2 regions of the Metabacillus sp. KJ11-3 genome follow, and region 1 is predicted to be linked to the other one. Evidence: a T-box and tRNA genes for the amino acid it is inferred to sense, from the RefSeq annotation. Region 1 holds a T-box; the other holds one or more tRNA genes.
What was found. The T-box of region 1 lies ahead of leuS (leucine--tRNA ligase). A T-box ahead of a tRNA ligase gene usually reads a tRNA of that ligase, here a tRNA-Leu.

Region 1 (9,208 bases):
CTTCACAAAACCTTCTACATATTCTTTTGGTAGAACAGTTGCTTTGTATGCTTCATTAATGAACACCATCAACTGAGAAATGGCTGTGTTAAATCGCAAGCCTTCTAAGTCTTCGGTTACTTTTTTAACCGTTTGGTGATAGACGCGTTCAAGCGCATCACTTGATTCATCAACAACCTTTGGACTTACTTCACCGTTGTCTTCAATAAATAAGCGCCATACACGATCTAAGAAACGTCTTGCTCCGTCAAGACCTGTTGTTGACCATGCAATAGAAGCTTCTAAAGGTCCCATAAACATTTCATATAAACGAAGGGTATCAGCACCATGTGAGTCAACAATTTCATCCGGGTTAACAACATTTCCTTTTGATTTACTCATTTTTTCATTGTTCTCGCCAAGAATCATCCCTTGGTTAAATAATTTTTGGAATGGTTCCTTTGTTGGAACAACCCCAATATCATATAAGAATTTATGCCAGAAACGAGCATATAGTAAGTGAAGAACAGCATGCTCTGCTCCACCGATATAAATATCTACAGGCAGCCACTGTTTTAACTTCGCATCATCTGCTAATGCTTCACTGTTTTTTGGATCAATATAACGCAGGTAATACCAACAGCTTCCTGCCCATTGTGGCATTGTGTTTGTTTCACGACGACCTTTTTTACCTGTTTCAGGGTCAACAACATTGACGAAATCTTCAATAATCGCTAATGGTGATTCACCTGTTCCAGATGGTCTGATTTCTGTTGTTTTTGGTAAAACAAGTGGAAGCTCTTCTTCAGGAACTGCTGACATTGTGCCGTCTTCCCAATGGATAATTGGAATCGGCTCACCCCAATAACGCTGGCGGCTGAATAACCAATCACGAAGTCGGTATGTTACTTTCTTCTCACCTTTATTGTTTTCTTCAAGCCATGCAATTGCTTTTTCAATCGCTTCCTGCTTTCCTAGTCCGTTTAAGAAATCAGAGTTTACATGTTCACCGTCACCAGTATACGCTTCTTTTGTTACATCTCCACCGCTAACAACCTCTTTAATCGGAAGATCAAACTTTACCGCAAATTCATAGTCACGCTCATCATGAGCTGGTACCGCCATGATTGCACCTGTACCATAAGTTACAAGAACATAATCAGCAATCCAGATCGGCATTTTTTCACCGTTTACAGGATTAATCGCATATGCACCAGTGAACACACCTGTTTTTTCTTTTGAAAGCTCTGTACGTTCTAAATCACTTTTATGTTTTACTTGATCAATATAAGCTTCAACTGCATCTTTTTGATCATGTGTTGTAATCTTTTCAATAAAGCTATGTTCAGGAGCTAAGACTGCATACGTAGCACCAAATAATGTATCAGGACGAGTGGTGAAAACAGTGAATGTTTCATCATGACCGTCAATTTCAAACGTAACATGCGCACCTTCTGAGCGGCCAATCCAGTTACGTTGCATATCCTTAATACTCTCTGGCCAATCAACTTCTTCTAAATCTTCTAATAAACGATCAGCATAGGCTGTAATTCTTAACATCCATTGCTTCATTGGACGACGTTCAACAGGGTGTCCTCCTCGTTCACTTTTACCATCAATAACCTCTTCATTTGCTAAAACTGTTCCTAAAGCAGGGCACCAGTTTACAGGCACTTCATCTACATATGCAAGACCTTTTTTATAAAGCTGCAAAAAGATCCATTGTGTCCATTTATAGTATTCAGGATCTGTTGTATTTACTTCTCTGTCCCAATCATAAGAAAAACCAAGTGCTTGAATTTGCCTTCTGAAGTTATCAATATTTTGTTTTGTAAATTCTGCAGGGTCATTTCCTGTATCAAGCGCATATTGCTCAGCAGGCAACCCGAATGCATCCCATCCCATAGGGTGAAGAACATTATAGCCCTGCATGCGTTTCATACGGGATAAAATATCAGTAGCTGTATATCCTTCAGGGTGACCTACATGAAGGCCTGCACCAGATGGATATGGAAACATGTCAAGCGCGTAAAACTTCGGCTTGTCTGTATCCTCTGTTGTTTTAAATGTTTTGTTATGCAGCCAATGATCTTGCCATTTTTTTCAATCTCTTGATGATTGAAGCTCATCTGTATTTCCTCCTTAAATCTCATTCTTTCATTATATATATTAAACCGGTTGAACGGGTCAAAGCTTTAAATATAGGTGGGGGCACTTTGGCCAACCAAGGGCAATAAGACGCTACTGAATAGAAGGTTTTTTCACCTTCCATTCAGTAGTGGCTTATAACCTCTGAAAGGCTGACCTCAGATTCAACTACCAATTCAAAAAATCAAAAAAACCCCACATCCCAAATAGGGACGAGAGGCTTAATTCCCGTGGTACCACCCAACTTTGGCATAGTGTTATTATGCCCACTTTGACATCCGTAACGTGGATCGACGACAAATATTACTTTACCTTAAGCGGTGTTCACATTTGTAACTCAAAGGTGAGTTCATTAGCAAAAATTGATTGACTCACACCACCCGTCAACTCTCTGAACACATTTTTACTAACTACTATTCCTTTTCACCGTTCATTTCCTATACATATTAAGCTTATTTTATATAAATTTGTCGGGATATGCAAGTAGCGGGTAATATGTCAGCTTCATAATGAAAATTTTTTATTCATATTACTGGACTGTATATCCTCCATCTAAAACAACTGACTGCCCTGTAACTCCTTTTGCCTTTTCACTGGCTAAAAATATAGCGTAATCTGCCACTTCCTTAGGATCTAGCAATCGTTTCTGAGGAATGAGAGGGTATAATACATCCTCTAAAACATCCTCTAATGGTACTTTTCTTGTATTTGCCAAATCTTGAAGCTGGTTTCTAACAAGAGGTGTGTCGACATATCCCGGACACAAGGCATTCACGGTAATACCATAAGGAGCCCCTTCTAATGCCGCGACTTTTGTTAATCCAATGACGCCGTGCTTTGCACTATTATAAGCTGCTTTGCCTGCAAAGCCAATTAAACCATTAATAGAGGCAATGTTTAGAACTCTCCCAAACTGTTGATTTTTCATCAACGGAAAAACATGCTTTGTTAAAACAAAAGGTGCGACTAACATAACACCAATGAGTTGTTCAAATTTTTCTGTTGGAAAATCTTCGATATGTGCAACATGCTGAAGCCCTGCATTATTTATAAGTGTATCAATTCTTCCATATCTTGCGGCTGTTTCTTTTACAACATCAATTATGTTTTGTTCGTTTGTGACATCACAAGGTAAACCACTAACATCCAATCCTTCTTCTTGCAGCTGTTTTGTACTCGCACGAACCTGTTCTTCATGTAAGTCTGTTAAAACAACTTTTGCTCCTTCTTTTGCAAAGGCTTTTGCCAGTTCAAAACCTATTCCCCGGGCAGCTCCTGTTAATAGCACAACTTGAGCTTGAACCATTTACACCCAACCTCCGTTCCTAAATTCCCAGTCCAAATGAAAATAAAATAATGGCTAAAATAACACCTGATAATGGAACAATAACCGTTAGTGCACCAACCGGATTATAAGCATCTTTATGAGTTTCTCCACAAATTCCCCGAATGGTTGTAACAACGTAGCCATTATGTGGAAGTGAATCAAGCGCCCCTGAAGAAATTGATACAACTCTGTGTAACGCTTCAGGATTCACCCCCATATCCATGTAATGTGGTGAAATCAACGGCAAAGCAATAGCCTGACCTCCTGATGCTGAACCTGTCATACCTGCTATCACACTTACAGCAATGGCACCTCCGATGAGAGGACTTCCCGGTATACTTGTCATCGCATCAACAGCCACTTCAAAAGCAGGTACTGCTTTAGCTACTCCGCCAAAGCCAACAACTGCCGCCGTATTCCCGAGAGCGATTAAAGCTCCCAACGTCCCTTCTGAAACTGCACTCCAAAAAGATTTGAAATAGGGACGATTTAATAAATACGTAGCAATAACTCCCCCTAATAAAGCAATAATAAGGGCTGATTGTTGTAAAGAGTCATGGAAAACAAACGAAATAATTAACACAACAACCAATGGAATTATACCGAATAACGGATTTGGCAAAACTTTATCTTCATTAACTGGATCATTTTCTCTTGCCACAAATGTTTCACCATTTGCAACAGCTTTTGTGATCATTCGACGTAACCACCAATACCCGAAAATGATCATAAATACAGCTACAATTAAACTAACTTCCCAGCCTGCGTACGGTGATGTACCAAGGTATTCAATTGGAATCCAGTTTTGAATTTCCGGTGAACCGGCAGACGTCATCGTAAATGTAACAGACCCAAAAGCAAGAGCTGCAGGGATAAAACGACGAGGTAAGTTAGCTTCTCTAAATAAACTAACAGCCATTGGATAAACAGAGAAGGCAACAACGAATAAGCTGACACCACCGTATGTTAAAACAGCACAAGCAATGACAATTGCCATAACAGCTCTTTTCATCCCGATCTTACTAACAATCCATTTCGAAACACTATCTGCCGCACCGCTATCCTCCATCACCTTTCCAAAAATCGCTCCTAATAAAAACATGAGGTACCATGATGATATAAAACCTGAAAAACCTGTCATATAATTACCTACGAAGTTAGCTTCCCCTTCACCAACTAATTGAGGAAATAAAGGTAGCCCACTACAAATAGCTACAAATAAAGCACATAACGGACCTGCAACTAACAAGTTCATCCCCTTCATAGTCAAATAAATTAAGAGTGCTAAACCACCGACTAGCCCAATCATACTTAACATTTCGTTTCCCCCTTTGTTTGAGGCTTTCGTTTGTATTTTCCTGTTATTAAACTAGTAATCTAGCTACGACTTCTGAGTAACCGCTTTCATTTTTTCTACTTTTCGCCCGCCTTTTTTCTACCTACCTATGATCATGAAAATGGCCACTCCCTCCTTACACATATATATTAGCAAGAAGTGTGCCAATACCTCTTTTTCTATAAACACTATGATTAAACCAAGATCCCTTTACATGCACTTATGATTAAACTTGCGAATTTGTTCACATTTCACGAGAATCATTCCACATTTTCGGACACTCAATCTTAATAAGAGACTTGTCCATCTACTATACGTATTTATATGACACGAAAAAAATAACAGTCCATAATTCCGGACTGTTTTCCATTTTTTCGGACTATTAAGTTAAGCCATATTTTTGAATTTTTTCATACATACTTGACTTACTAATTTTCAATTCTATTGCTGCCATTCTTTTATCACCAGCATGCTTTTGTATTGTCCGAATAAGAATGTTCTTTTCTGCTTGAGCTAACATTTCCTTTAATGAGTTGACTTTTATATCAGAATGATAAATTGGCCGATTTTTAATATATTCAGGAATTGCATCCAGTGTGATGACATCTGACTTGGCTAAATGAATGGCTGCTTCAATAATATTTTCCAGTTCACGAATATTCCCCTGCCAATGATATTGATGAAATGTCTTCATCACGTCTTCATGAATCATAGAAATTCTTTTACCTGTTCTTAAAGAAACTTTTTTAATAAAATAACGAACGAGCGTTTCTAAATCTGCCATTCGATCCCTTAAAGGCGGTATAAACAGCGGAATAACACTAATTCGATAATAAAGGTCACTTCTAAAGTCATTTGTTTTCATGAGTTCCTCTAACGGTCTGTTCGTAGCTGTTATAACTCTAACATCCAATGGTATCGTTCTATTGCCTCCAATCGGTTCTACTTCTTTTTCTTGGAGAACACGCAATAACTTAACTTGCATATGAAGATTCATATCACCGATTTCATCCAAAAAAATTGTACCACCATCTGCTTGCTGAAACTTTCCCTTTTTTCCTCCTTTTTTAGCTCCAGTAAACGCACCATCTTCATACCCAAATAATTCGGACTCAAGCAACTGTTCAGGTATGGCTCCACAGTTCACCTTAACAAACGGCCCTTCACTCCGATGACTTAACAAATGAATGCTATGTGCAAACAATTCCTTTCCTGTCCCACTTTCCCCACGGATTAAAACTGAGCTATCTGTAGCAGCAATTGCTTTGACCTTCTCTTTTAATTCCGCCATAATAGTAGAATTTGAATGAATATCATTTAATGTATATTTTGCTCCAGTAACTTCCTGTTGTTCAATAAAAGACTGAATGGATGAAAGGTGATGCCGAACATGGGAGTTCATCTCACTCCATTCCTTTGTATCACGAAACATAACCGTTCCAAATGCACCAACTATTTTGCCATCTGCGAAGATTGGAATTCGATTGGCTATCATGTAATTACCGCGGATATACTGAAGATCAGCTATTTCTTCATCTCCGGTTTTAACCACAATGTGCATTCGTGTGTTTTCAATGACTTCTGTTACATGCTTTCCAACTACTTTCTCTTTTGTTACTTCACAAAATCGACAGTAGTTTTCATTCATATAAATAATCTTTCCGTCAGCATCGACAATCACAATCCAAACGTAAGCGTTTTCTATTACTGTCTCAATTATTTCTTTCGCATATGGAAAACGATGATCTAACATAGTATCTTCCCCTAGCTAATATTTTCTTTTATCGTATCACACCCCAATTATTTTTAGAGTTTTAATTTATCTTTATAATGCAAGAACTAAAAAAGGTCTTAGACCCCGACAGCGTCGGAGGCCTGAGACCCTTTTCCTTCCAGCTTTGCATTCAATTTTTTATCATAGATCAGAGTAGTAAAGATCCCAACTATTAACAAGCTCATGATGATCATAAATAATAAGCTCATATTGTAGTAATCCACAACCATTCCTCCAAGGAGAGGACCAATCATTTTTCCTCCCGTTGCAGTACTGTTAACAAATCCTTGATAAAAGCCTTGTCTGCCACTAGGAGCTAAATCATTTGCAATCGTTGGCACAGCAGGCCACACTAACATTTCTCCGATCGTTAATATCACCATCGCCACAAGAAATGCTGTAAATTGCTCTGCATATGATGCCACAGCAAATGAAACGATAAACACGATAAAGCCCAGAACCATTTGTTTTTTCAATGTTTTGGCAAAGTGCTTTACAAACAGAGAAATAAGCGGTTGACCAAGTACAATCAAGACACCATTTATTGTCCAAAGTAAACTATATTGACTTAATGAAATATGCAAGGTTTGGGTATGGGATGAGATCGTGGAAGGCCACTGAACATAACCTACCCAGCAGAGTAAATATCCAATACATAAAACGACTAAAGCCCCAAACTTTTCACGATTTTTTATGGTTGGATTTTGATCCAATATCGATACTTGTTTTACTGACGAATCATCGATATTTCGGAAACCGAAGAATGCAAGCAAGAAAAAAACAGCATAAAGTGCTGCGTTAGCAACAAATATATAATGAAATGAGATAGAAGCAACAAATCCACCTAAGGAAGCTCCTGCTGCTACACCTGCATTTTGTGCAACATAAATAGCATTAAATGCTTTTCTGCCACCTTCCGGCCATACTGTACCGGCTAATGCATATGTAGCTGGGAAAACAATTCCAGAACCTAATCCAATAAAGATTAATAAATACATATATACAGGCCAAGAATGGTTAAACATAAGGGCAACGACAGAAATCAATGTAATCACAATTCCTAACAGGATGGATTTATATCCACCAATCTTATCAAATAATACCCCACCAAGAAGATTTCCAACAACACTTGCTGCAGCATTTAACATGAGAACTATTCCCGCAACCGTTAAAGACTTACCAAGATGATCATGAATATATATCGTATTTAACGGCCATAGAAATGAAGAACCTGTTACATTAATCATCATTCCAATTACAAGCAACCAAAGAGAACGTGGCATAAATCCTCCTCCTTTACATGATTTTCACAAATTCACACGTGAATATTCCTCAGAGAATTTTAGCCCCTTTTCCCTTGTTTTGCAATGAAGAAATGCTTCATTTCATAATGTTATAATAATGCGAAAATATAGATTTTTCTACTACTCTAAAAGTTTGTACATCAATAGATCATTTACATACTTTCCATCAATAAAAAACTCGTTGATCAGTTTACCTTGCTCACGGAAACCACATTTGTGATAAAAACGGATTGCTCCACTATTTGTTTCTAATACACGGAGCGAGAGTTTTTTAATGCCTTTTTCTTTAAAGATATTTTCCGCATTCAAAAGTAAACTCTTTCCTACACCACTACCTTGAAAATGCCGGTCTACTGCAATATCTATTTCCAATACATGTTGATTTGTATTCAAAGGTGTTGGTGAATGAAACCCAAGATAACCTGCTACTTGTCCATTCACCAATGCAAGAAGCTGACTTCCCTCCGGATTTCTTTCCTTATATTCACTTGCTGAATTCCATTTAATGATTGCAGGTGTTGTAGTTGTATTCCAAATTCTATTATCGATTTCGAGTAATTGATCAACATCACTTTCTTTTGATAATCTTACCTCAATTGACATCTCATTCCTCCTGTCTAGTTTGTCTATATCATACTTTCACCTCATGATTCAACCGCTTTTTCCTTTTATTCGATCACTTTTTCACGTGATTGCGCTAACATTTTATTTTTTTCAACCATCTCTTTGTTCTCACTACCTGATTCAACCACTTTCCTTCGGTTTTCAACCACTTTTTCCTTTTATTCGATCACTTCTCCACGTGATTGCGCTATCATTTTACTTTTTTCAACCATCTCTATGTTCTCACTACCTGATTCAACCACTTTCCTTCGGTTTTCAACCACTTTTTCCTTTTATTCGATCACTTCTCCACGTGATTACGCTATCATTTTACTTTTTTCAACCATCTCTATACTCCCGCAACCTGATTCAACCACTTCCCCCCATTTTTCTACCACCTTTTCCTTTCATTCGATCACTTGTCCATGTGATATCCCATTACAATCGAGTAGAGGGAAAATAATCTAATTATTTTCGCCCCTCTCACACCACCGTACGTACGGTTCCGTATACGGCGGTTCAATTTATATTACAGTGTGTACTTTTAGATAATGATCTAAAGCAGAGGGAAGACCCCTCTGCTTTAGTCTTTTGTTTGAGATTGCTCTTTGAACAACTTTTGATAAACCGATGTATCGATAACCTCTTCGACAGAAGGTTAATCCCTTCGCCTCTCCCTCAGGGATTCCTAATTGGATAAGCGATTTGATTCGTTTCTTCGATACCTTCCATTGCTT
Region 2 (9,208 bases), 1.9 Mb from region 1:
GCACATGAAATTTTTAACATATTTGAAGATTTGAAATAAAATTTTTACAAATTTTTTACAATTAGTTAAGAGCATCAATTATATGTACTGACATTGATGACTTTTAGTCATTTCATACCATATCTTTAACCTCCTAATGGCCTATAATAAATATTTCAACTCCATACATTTTTGTAATGTAATTGTAATATATCCTCTTTAATGTATACGCTTTCTCATGATGGTGTGATAGAAGTTTTCTGAGTACTTTGTATATCAAAATTTGTTTTGTTTTCAAAATTTCTAAAAGATTTGAGCAAATTAATTCAACCTATGAATTAAATGAACCTTTTTCGGAAGAAGACGCTGAATTTGTAAGGGCATATTCTACATTTAACACTGAATCTAACAATAACGATGCACAAACTAGTCCAATTCAGACCTATGCAATCAAATTAGGTTCAGGTACCAATCACATCTTATAATGTTAAAGTTAGTTTTTCCGGAACAGTTTATGGAAATATTAATTATTTAAATCATAGTTATCGAGGAAAGATGACTAGTAGGATTAAAGCAGGATCTTCAAGGGTGAAAAAAATAGAGACTTGTCTAACAAATGTTGCTTATGGAACTTTAGGTAATAGTGGTACTTATGTAGCTATAGTATATAGTGGTACTTATGTAGCTATAGTCTATGGTGGTTCTAAATGTAGCAGCAAAGAAACGAAAACTTCCTGGTCTATGGATGAGACTGTAAAATATAGTGCTCTTGCTGTTGGATATACTTACACAAATGCTTATACTAGAATTACAACCACAAGCGGTTCATTTAGTTTATATGCATTATAAGGGATGAGAAAATATGATCACTTTCAGTCCAGTAGGACTCCTATTATTCTTAATTATTGTTTCTTTAATAGGATTTTTAGTTTTTAAACTAGTAAAATTCTTTAAGAAAAAGTAATATTCACTTAGCCAAGAGAGACTCTAATGTCCCTCTTGGTTTTTCACCTATTAAAAGTGTCTTAAATTTCGAAGTTTATCCATTGATTTAAAAGCTTTCTCATTCTTGATGACGAAAAGTAGCAATACATTGGTTTATCATTTCTAATACATCCTCTAAACAAGAGTTGTATCAAATCAGAAATAGCTAAAAAATCTTCGTTCACTTCTTTTCCTCTGTACGAAAAGAACTGACTTTCATTTGGGTTCATAAATCTGTTTAATAGGTATGCTGTTGAGGTTCTTTCAGAGTAATTATTTGTCGCTCTAGTATTAAATGGAACGAAGTTAATTTTCGATGAGCTTATTCTTATATAAGAAAGTGTAAAATGCTCTGAATGCACGTAATCGGGTATTAATTGTAGTAACTTTCATTATTTGTTTGCTTTGAAGGATTAGATCTTCTATTCTTTCTGTTTCCATTCAACTAATTGTTTATTAATGATTTTCTTTGCACCATGAAATTCATTTTTGTAATATTCGATTGTCGCTGGTCTTAAATTTCGTAGGTAGCATTCCTTAAAGAACTTTTCGAAAGCTTCCTCTTCACTAATTTTCTTTTTAATAATCTTTAATTCTTCTTCTGTTAATTCTACACGTCTTCTCATAAACAACCTCCTACGCACACGACTCACCGCATACGATTTTCGATTATTTTAGTCGTGTAGAAAAAATACAAAAAAGACCCCAACATATGTTGGAGCCTTGATTATATAGCATTTAGATACCAGTGGTCGGGGTCGAACCGACACTCCCGAAGGAACACGATTTTGAGTCGTGCGCGTCTGCCAATTCCGCCACACTGGCAAAGGATTAAGTACAAATGGTGCCGAGGACCGGAATCGAACCGGTACGGTAGTCACCTACCGCAGGATTTTAAGTCCTGTGCGTCTGCCAGTTCCGCCACCCCGGCAAGGGTGTTAAAATGGAGGCGGCAACCGGATTTGAACCGGTGATAAAGGTTTTGCAGACCTCTGCCTTACCACTTGGCTATGCCGCCATTTTAATTGGAGCGGAAGACGGGATTCGAACCCGCGACCCCCACCTTGGCAAGGTGGTGTTCTACCACTGAACTACTTCCGCGATCTTACTTATCTATATGGTTTAGCCTATGCAATTAGACTAAAAATGTGTTAAAAAAATGGCTGGGCTAGCTGGATTCGAACCAACGCATGTCGCAGTCAAAGTGCGATGCCTTACCGCTTGGCTATAGCCCATTGAATAAGCTTCTTCGAATCTTCTTCATGAAATCTATCGATAACCAAGTGTTTTTTGGATTTAAATTTGAAGATCAACTGATCGAATGTATCCTATTTACTTAGCTATATAAATGGGGCGACTGATGGGAATCGAACCCACGAATGTCGGAACCACAATCCGATGCGTTAACCACTTCGCCACAATCGCCACTATAATTGAAATTGGCAGGGGCAGTAGGAATCGAACCCACACCAAAGGTTTTGGAGACCTCTATTCTACCGTTAAACTATGCCCCTAAATGAAGGTTTATTTACAAATGAAAATGGTGGAGGGGGGCAGATTCGAACTGCCGAACCCTAAGGAGCGGATTTACAGTCCGCCGCGTTTAGCCACTTCGCTACCCCTCCACTTTAGAGAGTGCCGGCGAGAGGACTTGAACCCCCAACCTACTGATTACAAGTCAGTTGCTCTACCAATTGAGCTACACCGGCATTAAATTAAAAATAAAAGGTGGCTCGGGACGGAATCGAACCGCCGACACATGGATTTTCAGTCCATTGCTCTACCAACTGAGCTACCGAGCCAATACAGTTTTCGGCTTCCACTAAGCTTCGAATCTCTTCATCAGCTCCATCGCTCACATCCTCACGTATGGTCATACGCTGCGGTGTTCGCTCAGTCACTTCTTCGACCTTCTTGCTTATTGAAACCCTTTTACTCTATACATAATATATGAGTAAAACTTTTTAAAAATAATGGCGGTCCGGACGGGACTCGAACCCGCGACCTCCTGCGTGACAGGCAGGCATTCTAACCAACTGAACTACCGGACCATTATTTGGTTGCACTTTACAGCACTACTATGTTGCCTCGCTATGAAGAATAATCGACGTAGCGTCGTCAACTTAAATTGGTTGCGGGGACAGGATTTGAACCTGCGACCTTCGGGTTATGAGCCCGACGAGCTACCAGACTGCTCCACCCCGCGATAATATATATGGTGGAGGATGACGGGATCGAACCGCCGACCCCCTGCTTGTAAGGCAGGTGCTCTCCCAGCTGAGCTAATCCTCCGATTTTAATGGTGACCCATACGGGATTCGAACCCGTGTTACCGCCGTGAAAGGGCGGTGTCTTAACCGCTTGACCAATGGGCCTTATGTATAATAGAAATTGTGGCGGAGAGCAAGGGATTTGAACCCTTGATACGCGGTTAGCGTATACACGATTTCCAATCGTGCTCCTTCGGCCACTCGGACAGCTCTCCAAAATGGCTCCGCAGGCAGGACTCGAACCTGCGACCGATCGGTTAACAGCCGATAGCTCTACCACTGAGCTACTGCGGAATAATCACAGCTTGGCAACGTCCTACTCTCACAGGGGGAAACCCCCAACTACCATCGGCGCTGAAGAGCTTAACTTCCGTGTTCGGCATGGGAACGGGTGTGACCTCTTCGCCTTCATCACCAGACATTTGTGACAAAAATTATTATACTATATGTTGGGAATATTTCAAGTGTTTTTTCACTTTTATATTCCTTCAAAACTAGATAACGATACACAATTCAATTCACTAAGCATTCGCTTTATTGTTAGGTTAAGTCCTCGATCGATTAGTATCAGTCAGCTCCACACGTCACCGCGCTTCCACCTCTGACCTATCAACCTGATCATCTTTCAGGGATCTTACTCACTAATGTGATGGGAAATCTCATCTTGAGGGGGGCTTCATGCTTAGATGCTTTCAGCACTTATCCCTTCCGCACATAGCTACCCAGCTATGCCTTTGGCAAGACAACTGGTACACCAGCGGTGCGTCCATCCCGGTCCTCTCGTACTAAGGACAGCTCCTCTCAAATTTCCTACGCCCACGACGGATAGGGACCGAACTGTCTCACGACGTTCTGAACCCAGCTCGCGTACCGCTTTAATGGGCGAACAGCCCAACCCTTGGGACCGACTACAGCCCCAGGATGCGATGAGCCGACATCGAGGTGCCAAACCTCCCCGTCGATGTGGACTCTTGGGGGAGATAAGCCTGTTATCCCCGGGGTAGCTTTTATCCGTTGAGCGATGGCCCTTCCATGCGGAACCACCGGATCACTAAGCCCGACTTTCGTCCCTGCTCGACTTGTAGGTCTCGCAGTCAAGCTCCCTTGTGCCTTTACACTCTACGAATGATTTCCAACCATTCTGAGGGAACCTTTGGGCGCCTCCGTTACATTTTAGGAGGCGACCGCCCCAGTCAAACTGCCCACCTGACACTGTCTCCCAAGCCGATAAGGCTCGCGGGTTAGAATTTCAATACAGCCAGGGTAGTATCCCACCGACGCCTCCACCGAAGCTGGCGCTCCGGCTTCTCAGGCTCCTACCTATCCTGTACAAGCTGTACCAAAATTCAATATCAGGCTACAGTAAAGCTCCACGGGGTCTTTCCGTCCTGTCGCGGGTAACCTGCATCTTCACAGGTACTATAATTTCACCGAGTCTCTCGTTGAGACAGTGCCCAGATCGTTACGCCTTTCGTGCGGGTCGGAACTTACCCGACAAGGAATTTCGCTACCTTAGGACCGTTATAGTTACGGCCGCCGTTTACTGGGGCTTCGGTTCAAAGCTTCGCTTGCGCTAACCTCTCCCCTTAACCTTCCAGCACCGGGCAGGCGTCAGCCCCTATACTTCGCCTTGCGGCTTCGCAGAGACCTGTGTTTTTGCTAAACAGTCGCCTGGGCCTATTCACTGCGGCTTTTCCGGGCTATTCACCCTAAAAAGCACCCCTTCTCCCGAAGTTACGGGGTCATTTTGCCGAGTTCCTTAACGAGAGTTCTCTCGCTCACCTTAGGATTCTCTCCTCGCCTACCTGTGTCGGTTTGCGGTACGGGCACCTCTCACCTCGCTAGAGGCTTTTCTTGGCAGTGTGGAATCAGGAACTTCGGTACTATAGTTCCCTCGCCATCACAGCTCAGCTTATGTGACAATGGGATTTGCCTCATTGTCAGCCTAACTGCTTGGACGCGCATATCCAACAGCGCGCTTACCCTATCCTTCTGCGTCCCCCCATTGCTCAAATGGTGAGGAGGTGGTACAGGAATTTCTACCTGTTGGCCATCGCCTACGCCTTTCGGCCTCGGCTTAGGTCCCGACTAACCCTGAGCGGACGAGCCTTCCTCAGGAAACCTTAGGCATTCGGTGGAGGGGATTCTCACCCCTCTTTCGCTACTCATACCGGCATTCTCACTTCTAAGCGCTCCACCAGTCCTTACGGTCTGGCTTCTCAGCCCTTAGAACGCTCTCCTACCACTGTTCGTAAGAACAGTCCACAGCTTCGGTGATACGTTTAGCCCCGGTACATTTTCGGCGCAGAGTCACTCGACCAGTGAGCTATTACGCACTCTTTAAATGGTGGCTGCTTCTAAGCCAACATCCTGGTTGTCTAAGCAACTCCACATCCTTTTCCACTTAACGTATACTTTGGGACCTTAGCTGGTGGTCTGGGCTGTTTCCCTCTTGACTACGGATCTTATCACTCGCAGTCTGACTCCTGAACATAAGTCTTTGGCATTCGGAGTTTGACTGAATTCGGTAACCCGATGGGGGCCCCTAGTCCAATCAGTGCTCTACCTCCAAGACTCTCATTTCAAGGCTAGCCCTAAAGCTATTTCGGAGAGAACCAGCTATCTCCAGGTTCGATTGGAATTTCTCCGCTACCCACACCTCATCCCCGCACTTTTCAACGTGCGTGGGTTCGGGCCTCCATTCAGTGTTACCTGAACTTCACCCTGGACATGGGTAGATCACCTGGTTTCGGGTCTACGACCACGTACTCATTCGCCCTATTCAGACTCGCTTTCGCTGCGGCTCCGTCTTATCAACTTAACCTTGCACGGGATCGTAACTCGCCGGTTCATTCTACAAAAGGCACGCCATTACCCATTAACGGGCTTTGACTACTTGTAGGCACACGGTTTCAGGATCTCTTTCACTCCCCTTCCGGGGTGCTTTTCACCTTTCCCTCACGGTACTGGTTCACTATCGGTCACTAGGGAGTATTTAGCCTTGGGAGATGGTCCTCCCTGCTTCCGACGGGATTTCTCGTGTCCCGCCGTACTCAGGATCCACTCTGGAGGGAACGAAGTTTCAACTACAGGGTTGTTACCTTCTTTGACGGGCCTTTCCAGACCTCTTCATTTACTCCGTTCCTTTGTAACTCCGTATAGAGTGTCCTACAACCCCAAGAGGCAAGCCTCTTGGTTTGGGCTAATTCCGTTTCGCTCGCCGCTACTCAGGAAATCGCGTTTGCTTTCTCTTCCTCCGGGTACTTAGATGTTTCAGTTCCCCGGGTCTGCCTTTATCACCCTATGTATTCAGGTGAAAATACTACTCCATTACGAGCAGTGGGTTTCCCCATTCGGAAATCTCCGGATCAAAGCTTACTTACAGCTCCCCGAAGCATATCGGTGTTAGTACCGTCCTTCATCGGCTCCTAGTGCCAAGGCATCCACCGTGCGCCCTTAACAACTTAACCTTTGACATCAAAGATGTCACTTACATTATTAAGAGAATCACTAAACTAAGCGTTTAAACTCAGTGAATTACTTGAATTGTTTTCGTTATCTAGTTTTCAAGGAACATAAATCACAGGATACTCAAATGCTGAATGCATTTTCACTCCTATGTATTTTCTTACTTATTGAAAGATCGTATGATCTCTCAAAACTAAACAAAATACCAAGCGTACCTCATATCCTTAGAAAGGAGGTGATCCAGCCGCACCTTCCGATACGGCTACCTTGTTACGACTTCACCCCAATCATCTGTCCCACCTTAGGCGGCTGGCTCCTTACGGTTACCCCACCGACTTCGGGTGTTACAAACTCTCGTGGTGTGACGGGCGGTGTGTACAAGGCCCGGGAACGTATTCACCGCGGCATGCTGATCCGCGATTACTAGCGATTCCGGCTTCATGCAGGCGAGTTGCAGCCTGCAATCCGAACTGAGAATGGTTTTATGGGATTCGCTTGACTTCGCAGTCTTGCAGCCCTTTGTACCATCCATTGTAGCACGTGTGTAGCCCAGGTCATAAGGGGCATGATGATTTGACGTCATCCCCACCTTCCTCCGGTTTGTCACCGGCAGTCACCTTAGAGTGCCCAACTGAATGCTGGCAACTAAGATCAAGGGTTGCGCTCGTTGCGGGACTTAACCCAACATCTCACGACACGAGCTGACGACAACCATGCACCACCTGTCACTTCGTCCCCCGAAGGGGAACCTTCTATCTCTAGAAGTAGCGAAGGATGTCAAGACCTGGTAAGGTTCTTCGCGTTGCTTCGAATTAAACCACATGCTCCACCGCTTGTGCGGGCCCCCGTCAATTCCTTTGAGTTTCAGTCTTGCGACCGTACTCCCCAGGCGGAGTGCTTAATGCGTTTGCTGCAGCACTAAAGGGCGGAAACCCTCTAACACTTAGCACTCATCGTTTACGGCGTGGACTACCAGGGTATCTAATCCTGTTCGCTCCCCACGCTTTCGCGCCTCAGCGTCAGTTACAGACCAGAGAGTCGCCTTCGCCACTGGTGTTCCTCCACATCTCTACGCATTTCACCGCTACACGTGGAATTCCACTCTCCTCTTCTGCACTCAAGTTCCCCAGTTTCCAATGACCCTCCACGGTTGAGCCGTGGGCTTTCACATCAGACTTAAGAAACCGCCTTGCGCGCGCTTTACGCCCAATAATTCCGGACAACGCTTGCCACCTACGTATTACCGCGGCTGCTGGCACGTAGTTAGCCGTGGCTTTCTGGTTAGGTACCGTCAAGGTACCAGCAGTTACTCTGGTACTTGTTCTTCCCTAACAACAGAACTTTACGACCCGAAGGCCTTCATCGTTCACGCGGCGTTGCTCCGTCAGACTTTCGTCCATTGCGGAAGATTCCCTACTGCTGCCTCCCGTAGGAGTCTGGGCCGTGTCTCAGTCCCAGTGTGGCCGATCACCCTCTCAGGTCGGCTACGCATCGTTGCCTTGGTGAGCCGTTACCTCACCAACTAGCTAATGCGCCGCGGGTCCATCTGTAAGTGACAGCCGAAGCCGTCTTTCAATTTTGAACCATGCGGTTCAAAATATTATCCGGTATTAGCTCCGGTTTCCCGGAGTTATCCCAATCTTACAGGCAGGTTACCCACGTGTTACTCACCCGTCCGCCGCTAATCTTTGGGAGCAAGCTCCCTCAGATTCGCTCGACTTGCATGTATTAGGCACGCCGCCAGCGTTCGTCCTGAGCCAGGATCAAACTCTCCAATAAAGTGTTTGATATAGCTCATAAAAAATTTGTACTATATAGTACGTTTTTGTTAATCGAAATTAACGTTGGCACGCTTGGTTTTGTTTAGTTTTCAAAGATCATTTGTTGTCGTTTCATCAGAAGCGACTTTCTTAATATACCATTTCCAACTCGTATCGTCAACAACTTTTTCAAAAAACTTTTTTCAATCAAGTCAGAGACAAAATGATCGCCGCTGCGTTATAAGTAACAGCGACGAATAATAATATAACATCTACAAAAACCTAAGTCAACACTTTTTATTAACAAAATATACTCTATGAAAAACTCCCTTACCTTTTGTTTGTTGTCTTTCTATAGATACATATTTCTTTTCTACTAAAAACTCCAATAAAACACTTAAATCCACGGAGTAATGTTGTAATTCAGGATGTTGATATAACTCATGGAAGTACCACGAGTCTCTTTCAGCCATAACGGATAGAATATGGCCTGCACCGACTTCTGTTTTTGAATGGATTAGAAAATCACTTGCCAAGAATAAAAGCTCCAGTCTTTTTTCAAGAGATTCTTCTCCTTCAATAAGCTCTTTGTATAGCTTATAAATTTGCGGCTCGATTTGTTTAACCTGATTCCAAACCGTTACTTCAGGGTAAAAGCCCCTATCAATGACTTCTAATCTCGCTAAATGATGAAGCGCATGAACAATATGGTTGTATGTATCTAATAATTGATTTGATTCAAAGAAT

Region 2: it has a tRNA-Leu gene. The T-box ahead of leuS (leucine--tRNA ligase) is inferred to sense a tRNA for this amino acid. The anticodon was not compared.

What each region holds. Positions count from the first base shown of each region.
Region 1 covers NZ_CM147865.1:737,412-746,619, reverse strand. The annotation lists partial or broken gene leuS (leucine--tRNA ligase) at 1-2,108, opposite strand, end outside; T-box leader at 2,333-2,563, opposite strand; gene AC0L8O_RS03870 (3-hydroxybutyrate dehydrogenase) at 2,657-3,433, opposite strand; gene AC0L8O_RS03865 (GntP family permease) at 3,453-4,772, opposite strand; gene AC0L8O_RS03860 (sigma-54 interaction domain-containing protein) at 5,173-6,543, opposite strand; gene AC0L8O_RS03855 (MDR family MFS transporter) at 6,642-7,847, opposite strand; gene AC0L8O_RS03850 (GNAT family N-acetyltransferase) at 7,989-8,471, opposite strand; gene ltrA (group II intron reverse transcriptase/maturase) at 8,996-9,208, opposite strand, start outside.
Region 2 covers NZ_CM147865.1:3,981,709-3,990,916, forward strand. The annotation lists gene AC0L8O_RS19760 (hypothetical protein) at 535-828, shown strand; gene AC0L8O_RS19765 (hypothetical protein) at 1,386-1,589, opposite strand; tRNA gene AC0L8O_RS19770 (tRNA-Leu) at 1,707-1,788, opposite strand; tRNA gene AC0L8O_RS19775 (tRNA-Leu) at 1,806-1,894, opposite strand; tRNA gene AC0L8O_RS19780 (tRNA-Cys) at 1,908-1,981, opposite strand; tRNA gene AC0L8O_RS19785 (tRNA-Gly) at 1,990-2,064, opposite strand; tRNA gene AC0L8O_RS19790 (tRNA-Gln) at 2,124-2,198, opposite strand; tRNA gene AC0L8O_RS19795 (tRNA-His) at 2,313-2,388, opposite strand; tRNA gene AC0L8O_RS19800 (tRNA-Trp) at 2,404-2,477, opposite strand; tRNA gene AC0L8O_RS19805 (tRNA-Tyr) at 2,505-2,588, opposite strand; tRNA gene AC0L8O_RS19810 (tRNA-Thr) at 2,600-2,672, opposite strand; tRNA gene AC0L8O_RS19815 (tRNA-Phe) at 2,693-2,765, opposite strand; tRNA gene AC0L8O_RS19820 (tRNA-Asp) at 2,938-3,014, opposite strand; tRNA gene AC0L8O_RS19825 (tRNA-Met) at 3,093-3,169, opposite strand; tRNA gene AC0L8O_RS19830 (tRNA-Val) at 3,180-3,255, opposite strand; tRNA gene AC0L8O_RS19835 (tRNA-Glu) at 3,264-3,338, opposite strand; tRNA gene AC0L8O_RS19840 (tRNA-Ser) at 3,358-3,448, opposite strand; tRNA gene AC0L8O_RS19845 (tRNA-Asn) at 3,453-3,527, opposite strand; rRNA gene rrf (5S ribosomal RNA) at 3,537-3,652, opposite strand; rRNA gene AC0L8O_RS19855 (23S ribosomal RNA) at 3,775-6,703, opposite strand; rRNA gene AC0L8O_RS19860 (16S ribosomal RNA) at 6,930-8,480, opposite strand; gene AC0L8O_RS19865 (nucleotidyltransferase-like protein) at 8,749-9,208, opposite strand, start outside.